DNA from 2 places in the Enterococcus sp. AZ170 genome. Region 1 is predicted to be linked to the other one. Evidence: a T-box and tRNA genes for the amino acid it is inferred to sense, from the RefSeq annotation. Region 1 holds a T-box; the other holds one or more tRNA genes.

Region 1 (9,342 bases):
GTAACACCTTCAATCAACGCATTATGGATGAAATCCCAAGAAAATTTTTTATACACCGCAAATAACAATAAATAGCCAATTGCAAGCAATATAGCGACATGAGCAGGAATACTAAAACCAATAATACTTATGCCAATCATCAATAATAATGTTATTAATAAGAAAACTGCTTCGTTTAAATTCACCTTATATTTTTTCATATAGCTTCCTCACATTTTTATAGAGAGTTGGCTCAAGAGACTTCTCCCTCACTATTTCACCATTCCCTCTTATTTATTTTTTTATTGAAAAGCTGCAGCTGCGGTAAAGCTGTATTATCGCCTTACCGCACCTACAGTTATTCAACGCTATTGCTCAGCGTAGATTGCTTCTAATTTTTCTTGAATTGCTTCTTTGATTTTTTCAGCATAGTCATCAAAGACTTCTTTGTCGTTCATATACGGAGACATTCCAGCAGCACGTAAAATCGTTACTTTGTCTGCGCGTTCCCATTCAGCACGTGAAAAACCTAAACTGGTTACAAATTCAAACGGACTGTGACCATATTCTTCAATTGCAAAATCGGTATGTGATGTAATGAATTCGTTGTTATATAATCCACCTTTTGCATAAGATGCATAGTCATAAAAATCATGATTCAATTTGTTCATTTTCACAAGATCTGTATTTCCTTTTTCATTAAATACATAATCCACCATGTTAAAGTCTGGTTTTGTCAATGCATGGATCTCGATCGTTTTATCGCCCACTTTAAACTCTAAACCATCAATAAAATGATAGAAATGATAAGCCCCTTCAATACTTGCACCCATCAATTTACCGTAACCTGTTACGTTTAATGGTAAGACTTTGTGAGCTGTCCAAACAGCCGCTGCTGTTGCTCCTGCTTTAGATCCTTCAAGAATATAAGCACCTAATAATGCTGGAATATCCGCCCCTTTTTCAAAAACATAGGTCGCAAAGTAAGAAATCACGTCACGCATGCGGATATCTTTGATTACAACACCACCAGCTGAATAAGGAATATAGCCCATTTTGTGTGGATCGATCGTTACAGATTCAGCTTGTTCGATTGCTTTAAAAGAATCATAAACTTCTCTTGTTAGCCAATCATTTTTTTCTTGGAAGATGTTATGTTTAGCATAAACGTCCTCGATTTTGTCCCATTCAATAAATTGATCCTTTTCATCTAAGAAGATTGAACGACCATACCCACCATACGCTGCATCGACGTGTACATAGAAGTAAATCCCTTCTTTGGCTAATTTATCACGCAAAGCAATGATTTGGTCGATACGGTCAACTTGTCCTTCTTCAGTTGAACCAACCACGCCTACAACACCAAGCGTTGGAATACCTTGAGCTGCTAAATCACGAATTTGGGCTTCTAGTTTGTCAATATCCATGCGGTATTCACTATTTACTTCACCGGCAATCACTTGATCTAAACCAATACCGATAATGTCAGCGGCTTTTAACCATGAATAGTGTTTCGTTTGTGGTACGATCCATTTACCTAATTTATCCAAGTTTTTACCACTACGAGCTGATTGTGCTTTGATTTCGTCAAAGTTATCTTGTACCTGATCTAAAATATCTAAGACTTCCGTTGTTGACATGTTCAATAATTCCCAGTCTGTTTTACCTGCAACCATTTCTGGCACAACGGCTTTGATGGCGAATGGTAAAGATTTCATATTGCGGGCGTACCATAAACCTTCTAAGTTAGCGATTGAACCATCTGCTGCAATATGACCCCAACCATCTTCATAGCCCATCAATGTTGCAAATTCCATTCCAACTTCTTCTTCCATTTGTGAAGTTGCAGGCGATGACTCATAAGCCACGTTATTGCCATTCCACAGCATTGCAGTTGTATAGGCGACAATTGATGGCATTAATGTTTCAGCGTTCATATGACCCCAAAAACGACCTGCTGAGTGCCATGGAAGTGATTCTGTACGTAAACGTGAAGATAATACATTGAAGACATTTCTCATATTGTCCGCTGTTTCTTGGAAACTTTTAGAACTTCTATCTTGTGGTGAAATAACTGGTAAATCTTGTGGCATGTAGTTTTGTCTCCAGCCAACATGTTCATCGATCATTTTATTTAGCAGTTCTTTGAATAAATCAACGTTTTCACCTTTATCACCTATAAATAATGCTTTTAAATTTGTATCATCTGTGTTGAAATTTTTCATGATATTTTCCTCCGATAGTTTCATAATTGATCATGCTGAAAATGTTGTTTCTTATTTATCTATTTTCTTCCATTCTGGTTTCTTTCTCTTATAAATGATCAAGGCAATACCGATCATAATGACCGTCGCTGCAACTTGATAAATAACATAAGCAACATGTCCACTTTGCGGAACAGAGGTTGGCGGAATCAAGCTGACTAGAATCGTCACAACCACACTAACAATTGCTAAAGTAGAGACAAACCACATCAAACCATTGCCTTTACTTCCTAATCTAAATGGACGTTTCACAGTCGGCATGCTGTAACGTAATTTAATCGCTGAAAGTGAAATCAATAGATAGACCACGCAATAAAGAATTGTGGTTGTGATTGTGATAATCAAAAATGCGGCACTAATATCTGGAACTACAACATATAAGAATGACACAAGTGAAATAACAATCGCTTGGATCATGACAAAAACAATTGGAATTCCTTTTGCATTCCGTTTTTGGAAGAATGGTGGTAAGTTTCCTTCTTCTGCAACTTTGATCATTGATTTACTTGGACCTAGGACCCAAGCGCTTAATTGAACTAAAACACCGATTAAAATCATCAAGGAAATAATATTATTGAAAATCGCAGGAATCCCAAGATCTTGTGTCATGATCACAAATGGTTGCGTGATGTTAGCAAGTTCCATTTTTCCAGCTGGTACACTATCTGCTACACTTAAACCAGCAGCTAAGTTAAACACAACTAATAGTAAAACAGATGCAATAACTGCGATTGGATAATTTCGTTTTGGATTATCAATGTTATTTGCGTGAACAGATGAAATTTCTACCCCAGCAAAAATGAAGATGATCCCTGTCAACGTTGGCAAGCTTCCTAAATCACTAAAATCTGGTAATAATTTACTTGCTTCAAAATGACCTAAGTAGCTTTCTTGGTTGATTCCGTGTTTTGCCATATACATCATCCCTAAAACGACTAAAGCAACAAAAGGTATATAGACACCGATCACAGCGCCCCAGTCACCAGCAATTTTTACCATGTCAAATTTCAAATTAAGTAACGTAATGCCCCAATAAGAAATCAATATCATAATAAAAATAAATAAATTATTATGCCCTAAATCTGGACGGTCGATCACGTAACCTAGTAATACACCTACAGTTGAAGCAACCATGACCATTCCGAAAAACATTTGTACCCATAATAACCATGACGTAACAAAACCCCATTTTTCACCAAAAGCATTACGTACCCAAACTTGTGGACCGCCTTCTTCCGGCCAACCAGTTGATAATTCGGCTGAAATCAAAGCAATTGGTAAAGCAAAGCAACATGCTGCAATTAGCATATAAAAAATTTGTGCCCACCCGGTAGATGCTAAGGTTGGAACACTACGAACCGTTCCGAAAAAGGCCATGGTAATTCCAATTAGTCCAAATAATGATAATTTCTTATTCATGTTTAAATTTGACCTCCTGATTTAATTTAATTTTTGTTTCTCACATGTGAAATCACTCCCAAAGTATAGGTACGTTTTACACCCAAGTCAAAAAGAGTAGAATTAAAAAAATAACCCGTTATTTAACATTTCCCTACTCTATATAGCGCGTCAATGCTCCACTGTAGTAAAGCGTTTGTGTGAAAAAAATAACATAAAACAGCTAATTGTAAAAAGCTCGTTCATAATTGTTAGAAATTATACTAGTCTTTTTCTGCTTTCAAAAAACCTAGATTAAAGAGGAAACTATTTATATGAAAATTCCCACATTTAAAAATAATAAAAGAAAAAAAGAAGTATTTGACAAGTTGGCTTATTTGTCGTAGAATTGCTACAAAATCACATATCAAACTTTAATAAAGCACAGTAGCAAGAATGTCCCTATTTCAGAGAGTCAACATTTAGTGAGAGTTGGCATATACATTTTTTGTGAATTACACTTTTAGTTTCCTACCGTAAGTAGGCGTCTATCTACGATACAGATTTGAGAGGTATATGATGTTTCATATACAATTTGGGTGGTAACACGGCGAAGTTCGTCCCATAGGCTATTAGCCTATGGGACGTTTTTTATTTTATTTAGGGAAGGAAGAAGAAACATGACAAACATTATTGATGAATTAGAATGGCGTGGCGCCATCAACCAACAAACAGATAGCGAAGGTCTACGTGAATACGTTGAAACCGAGAGCATTTCACTATATTGCGGTGTTGATCCTACAGGAGATAGTATGCATATTGGGCATTTGATTCCTTTTATGATGCTAAAAAGATTCCAAGCGTTTGGACACCAGCCGTTTATTTTGATCGGTGGCGCAACTGGAACGATCGGAGATCCAAGTGGGCGAACAACCGAACGTCAATTGCAAACAATGGAGACTGTTCAACACAATGTTGATTCTTTAACCAGACAAATGGAAAAATTATTTGCGGTGGATACAGATAACACATTAACTTTGGTCAACAACTACGATTGGACGCACAACCTGACTTTATTGGATTTCTTGAGAGATTACGGTAAATTCTTCAATATCAATACCATGCTTGCCAAAGATATTGTAGCAAGTCGTTTAGAAACAGGGATTTCATTTACAGAGTTTACGTACCAAATTCTTCAATCAATGGACTTTTTACACTTATTCCAACACAATAACGTTCGTATGCAAATCGGTGGAGCCGATCAATGGGGCAATATTACCGCAGGCCTAGATTTGATTCGTAAAAAAGAAGGCGCAGATGCAAAAGCCTTTGGATTAACCATTCCATTGATGCTAAAAGCAGATGGAACAAAATTCGGTAAAACAGCTGGTGGTGCTGTTTGGTTGGATCCAGAAAAAACAACCCCTTACGAATTCTACCAATTCTGGGTAAACCAAGATGACCGTGACGTAATCAAGTACTTGAAGTTCTTTACCTTCTTAACAAAAGACGAGATCGATGCATTAGAAGTTAAAGTAGAAACCGAACCACATTTACGTGAAGCACAACGTGTGTTAGCCGCAGAAATGACAAAATTTGTGCATAGTGAAGCTGATCTAAATGATGCATTAGCAATTTCAGAAGCCCTATTTTCTGGTAACGTAAAAAATCTAACCTCAAAACAAATTGAAGAAGGCTTTAAAAACATGCCTACTATTGAAACAGAAATACTTGGTCAAACTCTTGTCGATTGGTTGATTGAACTTGGCATTGAACCTTCTAAACGCCAAGCGAGAGAAGATATCACAAATGGTGCAATTTCAATCAATGGTGACCGTATTAAAGAGTTGGACTTTGTCGTTACAGCAGAGCACAGCTTTGATGGCAAATTCATTATTGTTCGTAAAGGTAAAAAACAATACACTTTAGTGAAATTGATTTCTAAGTAAAAACTAAATAGGCTATTTTAAAAGGGAAGCAAACTAAAATTAGTATGCTTCCCTTTTGTTTCATTTTTTGCATTAATTCACTCAATTCACTGGACAAAATAAAAAAAAGTTTTATAATAAAAAATGCTTACTGAAAAGTTTACAGTGTATTTTGACGTATCGGTAGAATAAGTTATCTAGCTTTACGGGCTAACTCTTCGGAAAAAGATAAAATAGGATTGTGGCAAAAAGTATCACCCTCTTATTTTCCTATTTTTCTGTTAGAACTGGATCATCTGCCGCACTTTGTTTTATCTAGCTTCACGAGCTAGCCTCTCGAGAAAAAGATAAAAACTGAATGAGACAAAAAGCGTCTCATTCAGTTTTTCCTATTTTCCAGTCGAGGCTGGACAAGCTCGCTCAGCTTTTAAATTAGGAGGGACTTATGAAAATCGACAAGATACAAGACGGCCACGGTGATGAGTTTTTCCGTTCTCTATTGGCTTTAGAAACCTTGGAGGATTGCTACAATTATTTCGATGACTTAATGACATTAAAAGAGCTGGATTCTATGATTCAGCGCTTTGAAGTCGCAAAGTTACTGTTACTAAATAAAACGTATAGTGATATCGCTGAAGCCACTGGCAGCAGCACTACAACGATTTCTAGAGTGAAAAGAATCATAGATGAGGGAAACGGTGGATTGCTTGAAATGGTCCATAGAATCGATGAGCAAGATGATAGAGAGCTTCATCGCTGAAACATAGGCTTAGTGATACCGAATAACAAAAAAGACGGTTAAAAGTTGTGAAATCTTACTAAGTTTTAACAGTCTTTTCAATTAAAACTAAAACAAAAGACCGAGCCTGGCCAGCTCGGTCTTTCTTTGTGTGACAAATATGCTATTTAAATATGAATTGGCAAACCTAAAGCCAATTCAGAAGCATCCATAGTAATTTCCCCTAAAGATGGGTGTGGATGGATTGTTAATGCAATATCTTCAGCATTCATGCCAGATTCAACCGCTAATGATAATTCAGAAATCATATCACTTGCGCCAACTCCACCGATTTGTGCTCCGATAATGACATTGTCTTCGTTTGTTGTTACCAAACGTACGAATCCTTCAGTTTTACCTAAAGAAATAGCACGGCCGTTACCAGCGAATGGGAATTTGTAAGCTGTAGCTTCTAATCCCGCTTCTTTGGCTTCAGCGATTGTCATACCAACACTTGCTAATTCAGGATCAGTAAAGGCTACAGCAGGCATTGCTTTGTAGTCTACTTCTACTTTTTTACCAGAAATTGCTTCAGCGGCAATTTTTGCTTCGTAGCTTGCTTTATGAGCAAGAGCAGCGCCTGGTACGATATCCCCAATAGCGAAGATGTTTGATACGTTTGTTCTACCTTGTTTGTCCACTTGAACTAAACCACGTTCGCCAACTTCAACACCAGCTTGTTCTAAACCAAGATCATCTGTGTTTGGACGACGTCCAACTGTTACCATTACGTAGTCAGCAGTTACTGATTCTTCTTTGCCGTCTACTTCATATTTAACCGTTACGCTGTCGCCGTTGTCGATTGCTTCTTTAGCCATCGCTTTGGTTACAACTGTTACATTTTTCTTCTTGAAATCATCTGTAACTAATTTAACCATATCTTTTTCATATGTTGGTAAAATTGAAGGACTACCTTCTAAAATCGTTACTTCAGAACCAAGGTTCGCATATGCGCCACCTAATTCTGCACCGATAACACCGCCACCGATGATCACAAATTTCTTAGGCACTTCTTTCAAGTTCAAACCACCTGTAGAATCTAAGACACGGCCGCCAAATTTAAATCCTGGGATTTCGATTGGGCGAGAACCTGTCGCTACGATTGCATTATTGAATGAGTATGTTTGCGCTGAATCTGGATGAATCACACGTAATGTGTTTTCATCAACGAAAAACGCTTCTCCTTCAATAATTTCGATTTTATGTTTTTTAAGAAGGAAACCAACACCGCTTGTCAACGTATTAACAACTTTGTTGTCTTTCCATTCTTGTGTTTTTGTAAAGTCTAACTCAACCTCTTTAGCTGTTACACCAAACATAGTTGAATCTAATGATTCTTGATAGTGATGTCCAGCTGCGATCAATGCTTTAGAAGGAATACATCCAACGTTTAAACATACACCGCCGATAAACTCACGTTCAATGATCGCAACTTTTTGACCCATTTCAGCAGCACGAATCGCTGCAACGTATCCTCCAGGGCCTGAACCAATTACGACTGTATCTAATTCAATGGCGAAATCTCCTACTACCATGTGATAATCATCCTTCCATTAATAATAATTCTGGATCAGCTAATAAACGCTTGATGTTGTTCATTGCTTTTTGAGCAGTTGCGCCATCAACGATACGGTGGTCAAAACTCATTGAAAGTTTCATGACACGTCCAACGACGATTTCACCATCTGCATTTACAACTGGTTGAGTAGCGATTGTACCAACACCTAAAATCGCAACTTCAGGGTAGTTAATAACTGGTGTGAACCAGCCGCCACCAACTGAACCGATATTACTGATTGTGATAGAACCATCACGCATATCCGCACCAGTTAATTTGCCTTCGATTGCAAGAGCTGCTTTTTCGTTGATTTCATCAGCGATCGCAAACATGCTCTTAGTATTCGCATTTTTAACGTTTGGTACATATAAACCATGATCAGTATCTGTTGCAATACCAATGTTATAGTAGTTTTTATAAACAATTTCTTGTGCTGCGTCATCAATTGATGCATTCAAGATTGGGAATTTTTGAACCGTTGCTGTCAATGCTTTCACAACGTAAGGTAAGAATGTTAATTTCGTACCGTTTGCTGCTGCAACATCTTTAAATTTCTTACGGTGATTCCATAATTTAGACACTTCAACTTCATCATGTAACGTAACATGTGGAGCAGTATGTTTACTGTTCACCATTGCTTTCGCAATTGCTTTACGAGTTGGTGTCATTTTTTCGCGTGTTTCAGCTTCACCTAAGTCAGAAACGAATGGTTTAGCTGGTGCTTTTGGTGCTGCTTCAGTTGTAGTTGTTGCTTGTGGAGCCGCTGCAGTTTGTTCAGCTTGTGCTGGCGCTGTTGCTTGTCCGCCACCTGAAATAAAGCTTTCGATATCCGCTTTTGTCACACGTCCGCCTTTTCCAGTTGGTGCAACTTGTGTAATATCTACATCTTTTTCACGAGCAAATTGACGTACTGATGGCATCGCCAACACACGTTTGTTTGGATCAGCCGCTGCTACAACACCTGTTGATGCTGCTGGAGCTGGTGCTGCTTGTTCAGTTTGAGCAGGCGCACTTGCTGCTGGCGCTGCTGAACTTGATGCAGAATTATGTCCTGGTGCATCGATTTCGATCAATACATCCCCAACATTTGCTACCGTACCTTCTGGTACTACGATGTTTTTAACTGTTCCTGTAACGGGTGAAGGAATTTCTTCAACAGATTTGTCATTTTGAACTTCCAATAAAGTATCATCTTCGTTGATTGTATCGCCAGATTTAACGAACCATTTTACGATTTCGCCTTCTGCAATACCCTCACCGATATCTGGTAATTTAAATTGGAACACACCCCCATTACTGTCTGTTGCAGGTGCTGCTGGAACAGCTGCTGGTTGTGCAGGTGTTTGTTCTTGAGCTGGAGCTGCTGGTGCAGCATCATTTTCAGGATGTCCAGGTGCATCGATTTCAATCAATACATCTCCAACATTTGCTACAGTGCCTTCTGGTACTACGATAGAT
Region 2 (9,342 bases), 240 kb from region 1:
GGGAACAAATTGCCGTAGGTTTTGATATGTCTCTTGAGGAAAAACCAATCGTAACTCTAAACAATATTAAAAATTATCTAATAGCAAAAGATCAACTAAAAGACGTCCTATTATTAGTTGATATGGGGTCGTTAATCAACTTTAGCGATGAGTTGCAACAAAAACTGCGTATTGACATTCGCTGTATTGAGCTAGTCAGCACTCTTCATGTGCTGGAAGCGAGCAGAAAAGCTTCTCTAGGTTACGAACTTAATGAGGTATTTGAATCGACCAGAAACATTAAAGGCCTTTCTACTTATCAAAAAAATAGTGACGATGAACGAAAGGAATCAAAGTTATATATTCTAACACTGTGTACAACTGGTGAAGGCTCAGCTCAATTGATCAAAAAAATGCTGAGTAACCGCTTAAACTTTCGTGGAGATGCTTGTGAACTTATATCATTACAAATTACTGACGAAAAATTACTGGAACAAACGCTTAAAAATTTAACTCTTTCTGGAAAAATCATTTGTACAATTGGTACTTTTCAACTTTCCTTAACTTCGCCACACTTTACGATTACAGATGCTTTAGATGAGACTAAAACTAAAAATATTCAATCACTGATCGATTATGAGATTGCTTTTGACGGTATGCAACATAATATCGCAAATATGCTAGAATATGAACACGGAAAAGAACTAATAATCTCTGTTCGAGAGTGGGTTGAAGCAATAGCTGCTGAAATCAATCCAAATGTTTCTTACGAAATAAAAGTAGGTTTAGCTTGTCATGTCGTCTGCATGATTGATCGACTAAAAAAGGATAAAAGTGTTAGTAGTTTTCCAAAAACATTAGCTTTCAAAAAAAAATATTCAACTGAAATTGCCAGTGTTCGAAAAAATAGTCAATTTTTAGAAACATACTATGCCATTGTAATTCCAGAAGATGAAATCTTTTATATTACCGCATTTTTTATGAATGAATCTTTATTTTAAAACTAAAAAAAGTGAAAAATCATTTTCTTCTGATTTCCCACTTTTTTAGTTTATAAAAGAATGAGTTGATCAACTATTTTCAACTGAATAGAAAAAGAAAAAAGACAATTTGATATTTCGGCTCTATACTTTCTGATGTTGGTGAGAAATCACCGGCATCTTTTTTAATGCAAAATAATAGAAAAGACACCCTGATATCCTTTAGAATTAAGTCGTCTAAAACCATTCAAAAAGGAGAAATCAAGATGTCCTATACAAATCTTATCAAAGAAACCTTAGATATTCTAGACTTAAACATCACTTTTAATGAAATTTGCTTAAAAAATGAATCGATCAAAGGAAGAATTTGTCAGGTCTTCTCTGGTACGCTCGATTATGCTGCTCATGTTTGTCCTCACTATGAGGGAGAAGAAAAGGAGGCGATTATCCGTTGGGGCTTTACAAGCTGTCTGATTTTATTGAATGATGTTTCGGAGTATCAAACTCATTTACGCTTGAAGAAACGCCGTTTCTTCTGTCAATCCTGCAATCGATCGTTCGTTGCTAAAACGAGTCTTGTTGAAAAACATTGTTCGATTTCAACTAAAGTGAAGTTATCCATTGCCGATCTGCTCAGAAAAACCACTTCTATGAGTGAAATTGCGCGTCAAAAGAAGGTCTCAGTTTCCTCTATGAGTGAAATTGCGCGTCAAAAGAAGGTCTCAGTTTCCTCTGTTTACCGTGTCTTGAAACGATTTTATGAACCTAAAAAAATCAATCGACTCACCTTCCGCACTTATTTAACTGAAACAAAAGTCGTGGATCGATTACTTGCGTATGATGACGAATTGAAAAGTGGCTACACCTGTTATCAGGACTTTCTTTATGCCGTACAGACAAGAGATTTTGCTCGGTTTTGTGCACTATTAGACGAAGATTTTTGTCGTCTTCCTACCTATTATCAAACGACTATTGGTACTTTTAAGAAGTACAAAAATGAAATTAAAAATGCGCTAGAATTGCCTTATTCTAATGGACCATTGGAATGTTTAAACAACCATATTAAAGTGTTGAAGAGAAATGCTTATGGGTTTCGTAATTTTTACAATTTTAAGTTGAGAATTTCTTTATGTTTTGGCACTATTCTTTTTCAAGAAAATAGAAAAACCTAGAGGAAATTTCCTCTAGGAATCATATTAATCGATTTAATTCTTTAGATTTTCTTCACCAACATTAGTTGACAAAGAGCCAAAAAACCTAGAGGAAAGTTCCTCTAGGGATCATACTAATCGATTTAATTCTTTGGTTTTTCTTTACCAACATTAGTTGACAAAGAGCCGATATTTCATAATTTCATAAAAAAAACTACGATGATCATCGTAGTTTTTTTATACCGGCGGCCGGGGTCGAACCGGCACGCCCTCGCGGGCACTGGATTTTGAGTCCAGCGCGTCTGCCAATTCCGCCACGCCGGCATGAAATAATTTTGCAAGGCGGTAACCGGATTTGAACCGGTGATGAAGGTTTTGCAGACCTCTGCCTTACCACTTGGCTATACCGCCATATTTAACTATAAAACAATCTCTAAAAGAGAAAACTGGGGTAGCTGGATTCGAACCAACGCATGACAGGATCAAAACCTGTTGCCTTACCGCTTGGCTATACCCCAAAATTAGAACTAAGGGCGACTGATGGGAATCGAACCCACGCGTGGCGGAACCACAATCCGCTGTGTTAACCACTTCACCACAATCGCCATAAAACATATAATAAAAATTAAAAGCTAAGGGCGACTGATGGGGATCGAACCCACGCATGGCGGAACCACAATCCGCTGTGTTAACCACTTCACCACAATCGCCATAAACTATTAACAGGGATAGTAGGAATCGAACCCACAATGACGGTTTTGGAGACCGTAGTTATACCGTTTAACTATATCCCTACTAAGATAATGGAGGAAAGTGGATTCGAACCACTGAACCCTAAGGAACGGATTTACAGTCCGTCGCGTTTAGCCACTTCGCTATTCCTCCAAATGGCGCAAGACAGAATCGAACTGCCGACACACGGAGCTTCAATCCGTTGCTCTACCAACTGAGCTACTGCGCCAAAAAATGTAAAACGGTCTGGACGGGACTCGAACCCGCGACCTCCTGCGTGACAGGCAGGCATTCTAACCAGCTGAACTACCAAACCGTAATTTAATGGAGGTTGACGGGATCGAACCGCCGACCCCCTGCTTGTAAGGCAGGTGCTCTCCCAGCTGAGCTAAACCTCCAAAAAATATAAATGACCCGTACGGGAATCGAACCCGTGATACCGCCGTGAAAGGGCGGTGTCTTAACCGCTTGACCAACGGGCCAATAAAAACTTAATACGGAGAGTAAGGGATTCGAACCCTTGAGACAGCGTTAACCGTCTACATGATTTCCAATCATGCTCCTTCGGCCACTCGGACAACTCTCCAGAGTTAAAGGAAGCAAAGTATTACTCATAAGTCCTATATTAAGGAACTCCGGCAGTAGGACTCGAACCTACGACATCATGATTAACAGTCATGCGCTACTACCAACTGAGCTATGCCGGAATAATTAGCGTGGCGACGTCCTACTCTCACAAAGGGAAACCCTTCACTACAATCGGCGCTAAGAAGCTTAACTTCTGTGTTCGGCATGGGAACAGGTGTATCCTTCTCGCTATCGCCACCACACTGGGTGTTGTTGCTATTTAGTTGAGTGATTATTCACTCAAAACTGGATTGAAGTAATAGAATCAAACATTCCGAAAAACTTTTTTATTTCGTTTCTTTGGTTAAGTCCTCGACCGATTAGTATTGGTCCGCTCCGTACATCACTGCACTTCCACTTCCAACCTATCTACCTCATCATCTCTGAGGGGTCTTACTTTCTTAAAGAAATGGGAAATCTCATCTTGAGGTGGGCTTCACACTTAGATGCTTTCAGCGTTTATCCCTTCCCTACATAGCTACCCAGCAATGCCCTTGGCAGAACAACTGGTACACCAGCGGTAAGTCCATCCCGGTCCTCTCGTACTAAGGACAGCTCCTCTCAAATTTCCAACGCCCGCGACGGATAGGGACCGAACTGTCTCACGACGTTCTGAACCCAGCTCGCGTGCCGCTTTAATGGGCGAACAGCCCAACCCTTGGGACCGACTACAGCCCCAGGATGCGACGAGCCGACATCGAGGTGCCAAACCTCCCCGTCGATGTGGACTCTTGGGGGAGATAAGCCTGTTATCCCCAGGGTAGCTTTTATCCGTTGAGCGATGGCCCTTCCATGCGGAACCACCGGATCACTAAGCCCGACTTTCGTCCCTGCTCGACTTGTAAGTCTCGCAGTCAAGCTCCCTTCTGCCTTTACACTCTGCGAATGATTTCCAACCATTCTGAGGGAACCTTTGGGCGCCTCCGTTACTCTTTAGGAGGCGACCGCCCCAGTCAAACTGCCCACCTGACACTGTCTCCCACCACGATAAGTGGTGCGGGTTAGAGGGTTCATAACACAAGGGTAGTATCCCACCAGCGCCTCCACCGAAACTAGCGTTCCGGGTTCATCGGCTCCTACCTATCCTGTACATGTGGTACAAACACTCAATATCAAGCTACAGTAAAGCTCCATGGGGTCTTTCCGTCCTGTCGCGGGTAACCTGCATCTTCACAGGTACTAAAATTTCACCGAGTCTCTCGTTGAGACAGTGCCCAAATCGTTACGCCTTTCGTGCGGGTCGGAACTTACCCGACAAGGAATTTCGCTACCTTAGGACCGTTATAGTTACGGCCGCCGTTTACTGGGGCTTCAATTCTGAGCTTCGCCGAAGCTAACCCATCCTCTTAACCTTCCAGCACCGGGCAGGCGTCAGCCCCTATACTTCATCTTTCGATTTTGCAGAGACCTGTGTTTTTGATAAACAGTCGCTTGGGCCTATTCACTGCGGCTGACCGAAGTCAGCACCCCTTCTCCCGAAGTTACGGGGTCATTTTGCCGAGTTCCTTAACGAGAGTTCGCTCGCTCACCTTAGGATACTCTCCTCGACTACCTGTGTCGGTTTACGGTACGGGCAGTTGTTTTCTCACTAGAAGCTTTTCTTGACAGTGTGACATCAGGAACTTCGGTACTATTATTTCCCTCCCCATCACAGCTTGTCCGTACAGAGTAAAGCATTTGACTCTACTCAAGACTTACTGCTTGGACATGCACTTCCAGTCGCATGCATTCCTTAGCCTCCTGCGTCCCTCCATTGCTCAAACAAAAACAACTGGTACAGGAATATCAACCTGTTGTCCATCGCCTACGCCTTTCGGCCTTGGCTTAGGTCCCGACTAACCCTGGGCGGACGAGCCTTCCCCAGGAAACCTTAGTCATACGGTGGACGGGATTCTCACCCGTCTTTCGCTACTCATACCGGCATTCTCACTTCTAAGCGCTCCACTAGTCCTCACGATCTAGCTTCGACGCCCTTAGAACGCTCTCCTACCATCACACCAGAGGTGTGATCCACAGCTTCGGTAATATGTTTAGCCCCGGTACATTTTCGGCGCAGGGTCACTCGACTAGTGAGCTATTACGCACTCTTTAAATGGTGGCTGCTTCTGAGCCAACATCCTAGTTGTCTGTGCAACCCCACATCCTTTTCCACTTAACATATATTTTGGGACCTTAGCTGGTGGTCTGGGCTGTTTCCCTTTCGACTACGGATCTTATCACTCGCAGTCTGACTGCCGAATATGAATGAATGGCATTCGGAGTTTATCTGAATTCGGTAACCCGAGATGGGCCCCTAGTCCAAACAGTGCTCTACCTCCATCATTCTTAACTTCGACGCTAGCCCTAAAGCTATTTCGGAGAGAACCAGCTATCTCCAAGTTCGTTTGGAATTTCTCCGCTACCCACAGCTCATCCCCGCACTTTTCAACGTACGTGGGTTCGGTCCTCCAGTGCGTTTTACCACACCTTCAACCTGGCCATGGGTAGATCACATGGTTTCGGGTCTACGACTACATACTCATTCGCCCTATTCAGACTCGCTTTCGCTGCGGCTCCGGCTCTTCACCTTAACCTCGCATGCAATCGTAACTCGCCGGTTCATTCTACAAAAGGCACGCCATTACCCATTAACGGGCTTTGACTTGTTGTAGGCACACGGTTTCAGGATCTATTTCACTCCCCTTCCGGGGTGCTTTTCACCTTTCCCTCACGGTACTGGTTCACTATCGGTCATTAGGGAGTATTTAGCCTTGCGGGATGGTCCCCGCGGATTCCGACGGAATTTCTCGTGTTCCGCCGTACTCAGGATCCTCCTAGGTGTTGCCAACATTTCGTCTACGGGGCTATTACCCACTTTGGCGAACCTTTCCAGGTTCTTCGACTATCTTGACAGACTACCACAACGGAGTCCTACAACCCCAACAAGCAAGCTTGTTGGTTTGGGCTCTTCCCGTTTCGCTCGCCGCTACTCAGGGAATCGAATTTTCTTTCTCTTCCTGCAGGTACTAAGATGTTTCAGTTCTCTGCGTCTACCTCTAACCAGCTATGTATTCACTGGAAAGTAACATCCTATAAAAGATGTTGGGTTTCCCCATTCGGAAATCTCTGGATCATAGCTCACTTACAGCTCCCCAAAGCATATCGGTGTTAGTCCCGTCCTTCATCGGCTCCTAATGCCAAGGCATCCACCGTGCGCCCTTATTCACTTAACCTTATGACCTTACGGTCAATTGTTTGGTTCGTTTCTCTAGCGATAGAGGCGTCACCAATAAAATAAGCTTCGAACAGTTAATTAACTCTTCAACGCGGTGTTCTCGGTTTGTTTTGATTACTTTTTTACTTCAATATCCAGTTTTCAATGAACAATAATTAGTAACCATTGGTTACTAATGGAGCCTAGCGGGATCGAACCGCTGACCTCCTGCGTGCAAAGCAGGCGCTCTCCCAGCTGAGCTAAGGCCCCGTGGTACTTATTAAAATGAGAGTAAACCTCTCAAAACTGAACAAAGTGTCGACGAATGTGTAAGTTTCCGTAATATTCCTTAGAAAGGAGGTGATCCAGCCGCACCTTCCGATACGGCTACCTTGTTACGACTTCACCCCAATCATCTATCCCACCTTAGGCGGCTGGCTCCACAAGGGTTACCTCACCGACTTCGGGTGTTACAAACTTTCGTGGTGTGACGGGCGGTGTGTACAAGGCCCGGGAACGTATTCACCGCGGCGTGCTGATCCGCGATTACTAGCGATTCCGGCTTCATGTAGGCGAGTTGCAGCCTACAATCCGAACTGAGAGAAGCTTTAAGAGATTTGCATGACCTCGCGGCCTAGCGACTCGTTGTACTTCCCATTGTAGCACGTGTGTAGCCCAGGTCATAAGGGGCATGATGATTTGACGTCATCCCCACCTTCCTCCGGTTTGTCACCGGCAGTCTCGCTAGAGTGCCCAACTGAATGATGGCAACTAACAATAAGGGTTGCGCTCGTTGCGGGACTTAACCCAACATCTCACGACACGAGCTGACGACAACCATGCACCACCTGTCACTTTGTCCCCGAAGGGAAAGCTCGATCTCTCGAGTGGTCAAAGGATGTCAAGACCTGGTAAGGTTCTTCGCGTTGCTTCGAATTAAACCACATGCTCCACCGCTTGTGCGGGCCCCCGTCAATTCCTTTGAGTTTCAACCTTGCGGTCGTACTCCCCAGGCGGAGTGCTTAATGCGTTAGCTGCAGCACTGAAGGGCGGAAACCCTCCAACACTTAGCACTCATCGTTTACGGCGTGGACTACCAGGGTATCTAATCCTGTTTGCTCCCCACGCTTTCGAGCCTCAGCGTCAGTTACAGACCAGAGAGTCGCCTTCGCCACTGGTGTTCCTCCATATATCTACGCATTTCACCGCTACACATGGAATTCCACTCTCCTCTTCTGCACTCAAGTCTCCCAGTTTCCAATGACCCTCCCCGGTTGAGCCGGGGGCTTTCACATCAGACTTAAGAAACCGCCTGCGCTCGCTTTACGCCCAATAAATCCGGACAACGCTTGCCACCTACGTATTACCGCGGCTGCTGGCACGTAGTTAGCCGTGGCTTTCTGGTTAGATACCGTCAAGGTAAGAGCAGTTACTCTCCTACTTGTTCTTCTCTAACAACAGAGTTTTACGATCCGAAAACCTTCTTCACTCACGCGGCGTTGCTCGGTCAGACTTTCGTCCATTGCCGAAGATTCCCTACTGCTGCCTCCCGTAGGAGTCTGGGCCGTGTCTCAGTCCCAGTGTGGCCGATCACCCTCTCAGGTCGGCTATGCATCATGGCCTTGGTGAGCCGTTACCTCACCAACTAGCTAATGCACCGCGGGTCCATCCATCAGTGACACCCGAAAGCGTCTTTCAAATCAACACCATGCGGTGTCGACTATTATGCGGTATTAGCACCTGTTTCCAAGTGTTATCCCCCTCTGATGGGTAGGTTACCCACGTGTTACTCACCCGTCCGCCACTCTTCTTTTCAAATGAGTGCAAGCACTCGGTAGAAAAGAAGCGTTCGACTTGCATGTATTAGGCACGCCGCCAGCGTTCGTCCTGAGCCAGGATCAAACTCTCATAATAAAAGTTGAACACGATCTTGCGATCGATAAGCTCATTTGGTTGCTAGCATATTGCTTGCTTGTTAAAAATTGTTGTTTGTTTTTACCGTTGTAAAAACAACCTACACATTTGGTTCGTCTTACTTTGTTCAGTTTTCAAAGGTCTACTGTGTTACCTCGCAGCAACTTTTATATCATATCAAATCTTTGATTTGATGTCAACACTTTTCTTCAAAAGTTTCAAAGTCTTTTCTGCTTGATGTTATCGAATGTTTCGTCGACAACTCCATTAGTTTATCAGGTTTGTTGTTATTTGTCAACAAGTATTTTCCTGATTTCTCAAGATATTTTAGCTGTTTTGAATTAACAACTTTGTTATTCTATCATGATTGCAATCCATTCGTCAAGAAGAAAAATAAGATATTTTTTTGTTAGTTCATTTCACCAAAAAACAATCATCAGAACATTTATAAATATAACAATACTTATCATAAAATGCAACTATAAAATAACTAATTTTGATTCTTTTTTTTCATTGCGAACAAATTACTTATACTTCATTTTAGTATTCGTTTTTTCTATATCATTTTTCGCTATAGCAAACAGATTATTCGTTTAAATATCAAAAAAAGAATAGGAGTCTTTTGCTCCTACTCTACTATTTCGTTTTTTTCTACTATTGGGATATAAATTCTAAAAATCGTCCCCTGATGAACAACACTTTCAGCATCTATTCTTCCTTTATAGTTTTCTACTAATTGTTTAGCAATCGATAACCCTAAACCATT

Evidence for each region. A T-box is a leader RNA that pairs with one kind of tRNA and senses whether it is charged. The one in region 1 lies ahead of tyrS (tyrosine--tRNA ligase), so its partner is inferred to be a tRNA-Tyr.
Region 2: it encodes a tRNA-Tyr, which carries the amino acid that the T-box ahead of tyrS (tyrosine--tRNA ligase) is inferred to sense. The anticodon was not compared.

What each region holds. Positions count from the first base shown of each region.
Region 1 is NZ_CP172947.1:1,230,816-1,240,157, reverse strand. Features, by position in the region: gene nhaC (Na+/H+ antiporter NhaC) at 1-200, opposite strand, end outside; gene tdc (tyrosine decarboxylase) at 348-2,204, opposite strand; gene tyrP (tyrosine-tyramine antiporter) at 2,256-3,662, opposite strand; T-box leader at 4,046-4,248, shown strand; gene tyrS (tyrosine--tRNA ligase) at 4,301-5,569, shown strand; gene IGJ55_RS05960 (YerC/YecD family TrpR-related protein) at 5,994-6,308, shown strand; gene lpdA (dihydrolipoyl dehydrogenase) at 6,455-7,861, opposite strand; gene IGJ55_RS05950 (dihydrolipoyllysine-residue acetyltransferase) at 7,869-9,342, opposite strand, start outside.
Region 2 is NZ_CP172947.1:1,471,741-1,481,082, reverse strand. Features, by position in the region: gene IGJ55_RS07175 (sigma 54-interacting transcriptional regulator) at 1-980, shown strand, start outside; gene IGJ55_RS07170 (transposase) at 1,226-2,131, shown strand; tRNA gene IGJ55_RS07165 (tRNA-Leu) at 2,351-2,434, opposite strand; tRNA gene IGJ55_RS07160 (tRNA-Cys) at 2,451-2,521, opposite strand; tRNA gene IGJ55_RS07155 (tRNA-Gln) at 2,557-2,628, opposite strand; tRNA gene IGJ55_RS07150 (tRNA-His) at 2,643-2,715, opposite strand; tRNA gene IGJ55_RS07145 (tRNA-His) at 2,748-2,820, opposite strand; tRNA gene IGJ55_RS07140 (tRNA-Trp) at 2,834-2,904, opposite strand; tRNA gene IGJ55_RS07135 (tRNA-Tyr) at 2,915-2,995, opposite strand; tRNA gene IGJ55_RS07130 (tRNA-Phe) at 2,999-3,071, opposite strand; tRNA gene IGJ55_RS07125 (tRNA-Asp) at 3,085-3,158, opposite strand; tRNA gene IGJ55_RS07120 (tRNA-Val) at 3,168-3,240, opposite strand; tRNA gene IGJ55_RS07115 (tRNA-Glu) at 3,253-3,324, opposite strand; tRNA gene IGJ55_RS07110 (tRNA-Ser) at 3,340-3,428, opposite strand; tRNA gene IGJ55_RS07105 (tRNA-Asn) at 3,476-3,549, opposite strand; rRNA gene rrf (5S ribosomal RNA) at 3,557-3,672, opposite strand; rRNA gene IGJ55_RS07095 (23S ribosomal RNA) at 3,770-6,681, opposite strand; tRNA gene IGJ55_RS07090 (tRNA-Ala) at 6,860-6,932, opposite strand; rRNA gene IGJ55_RS07085 (16S ribosomal RNA) at 7,016-8,576, opposite strand; gene IGJ55_RS07080 (sensor histidine kinase) at 9,205-9,342, opposite strand, start outside.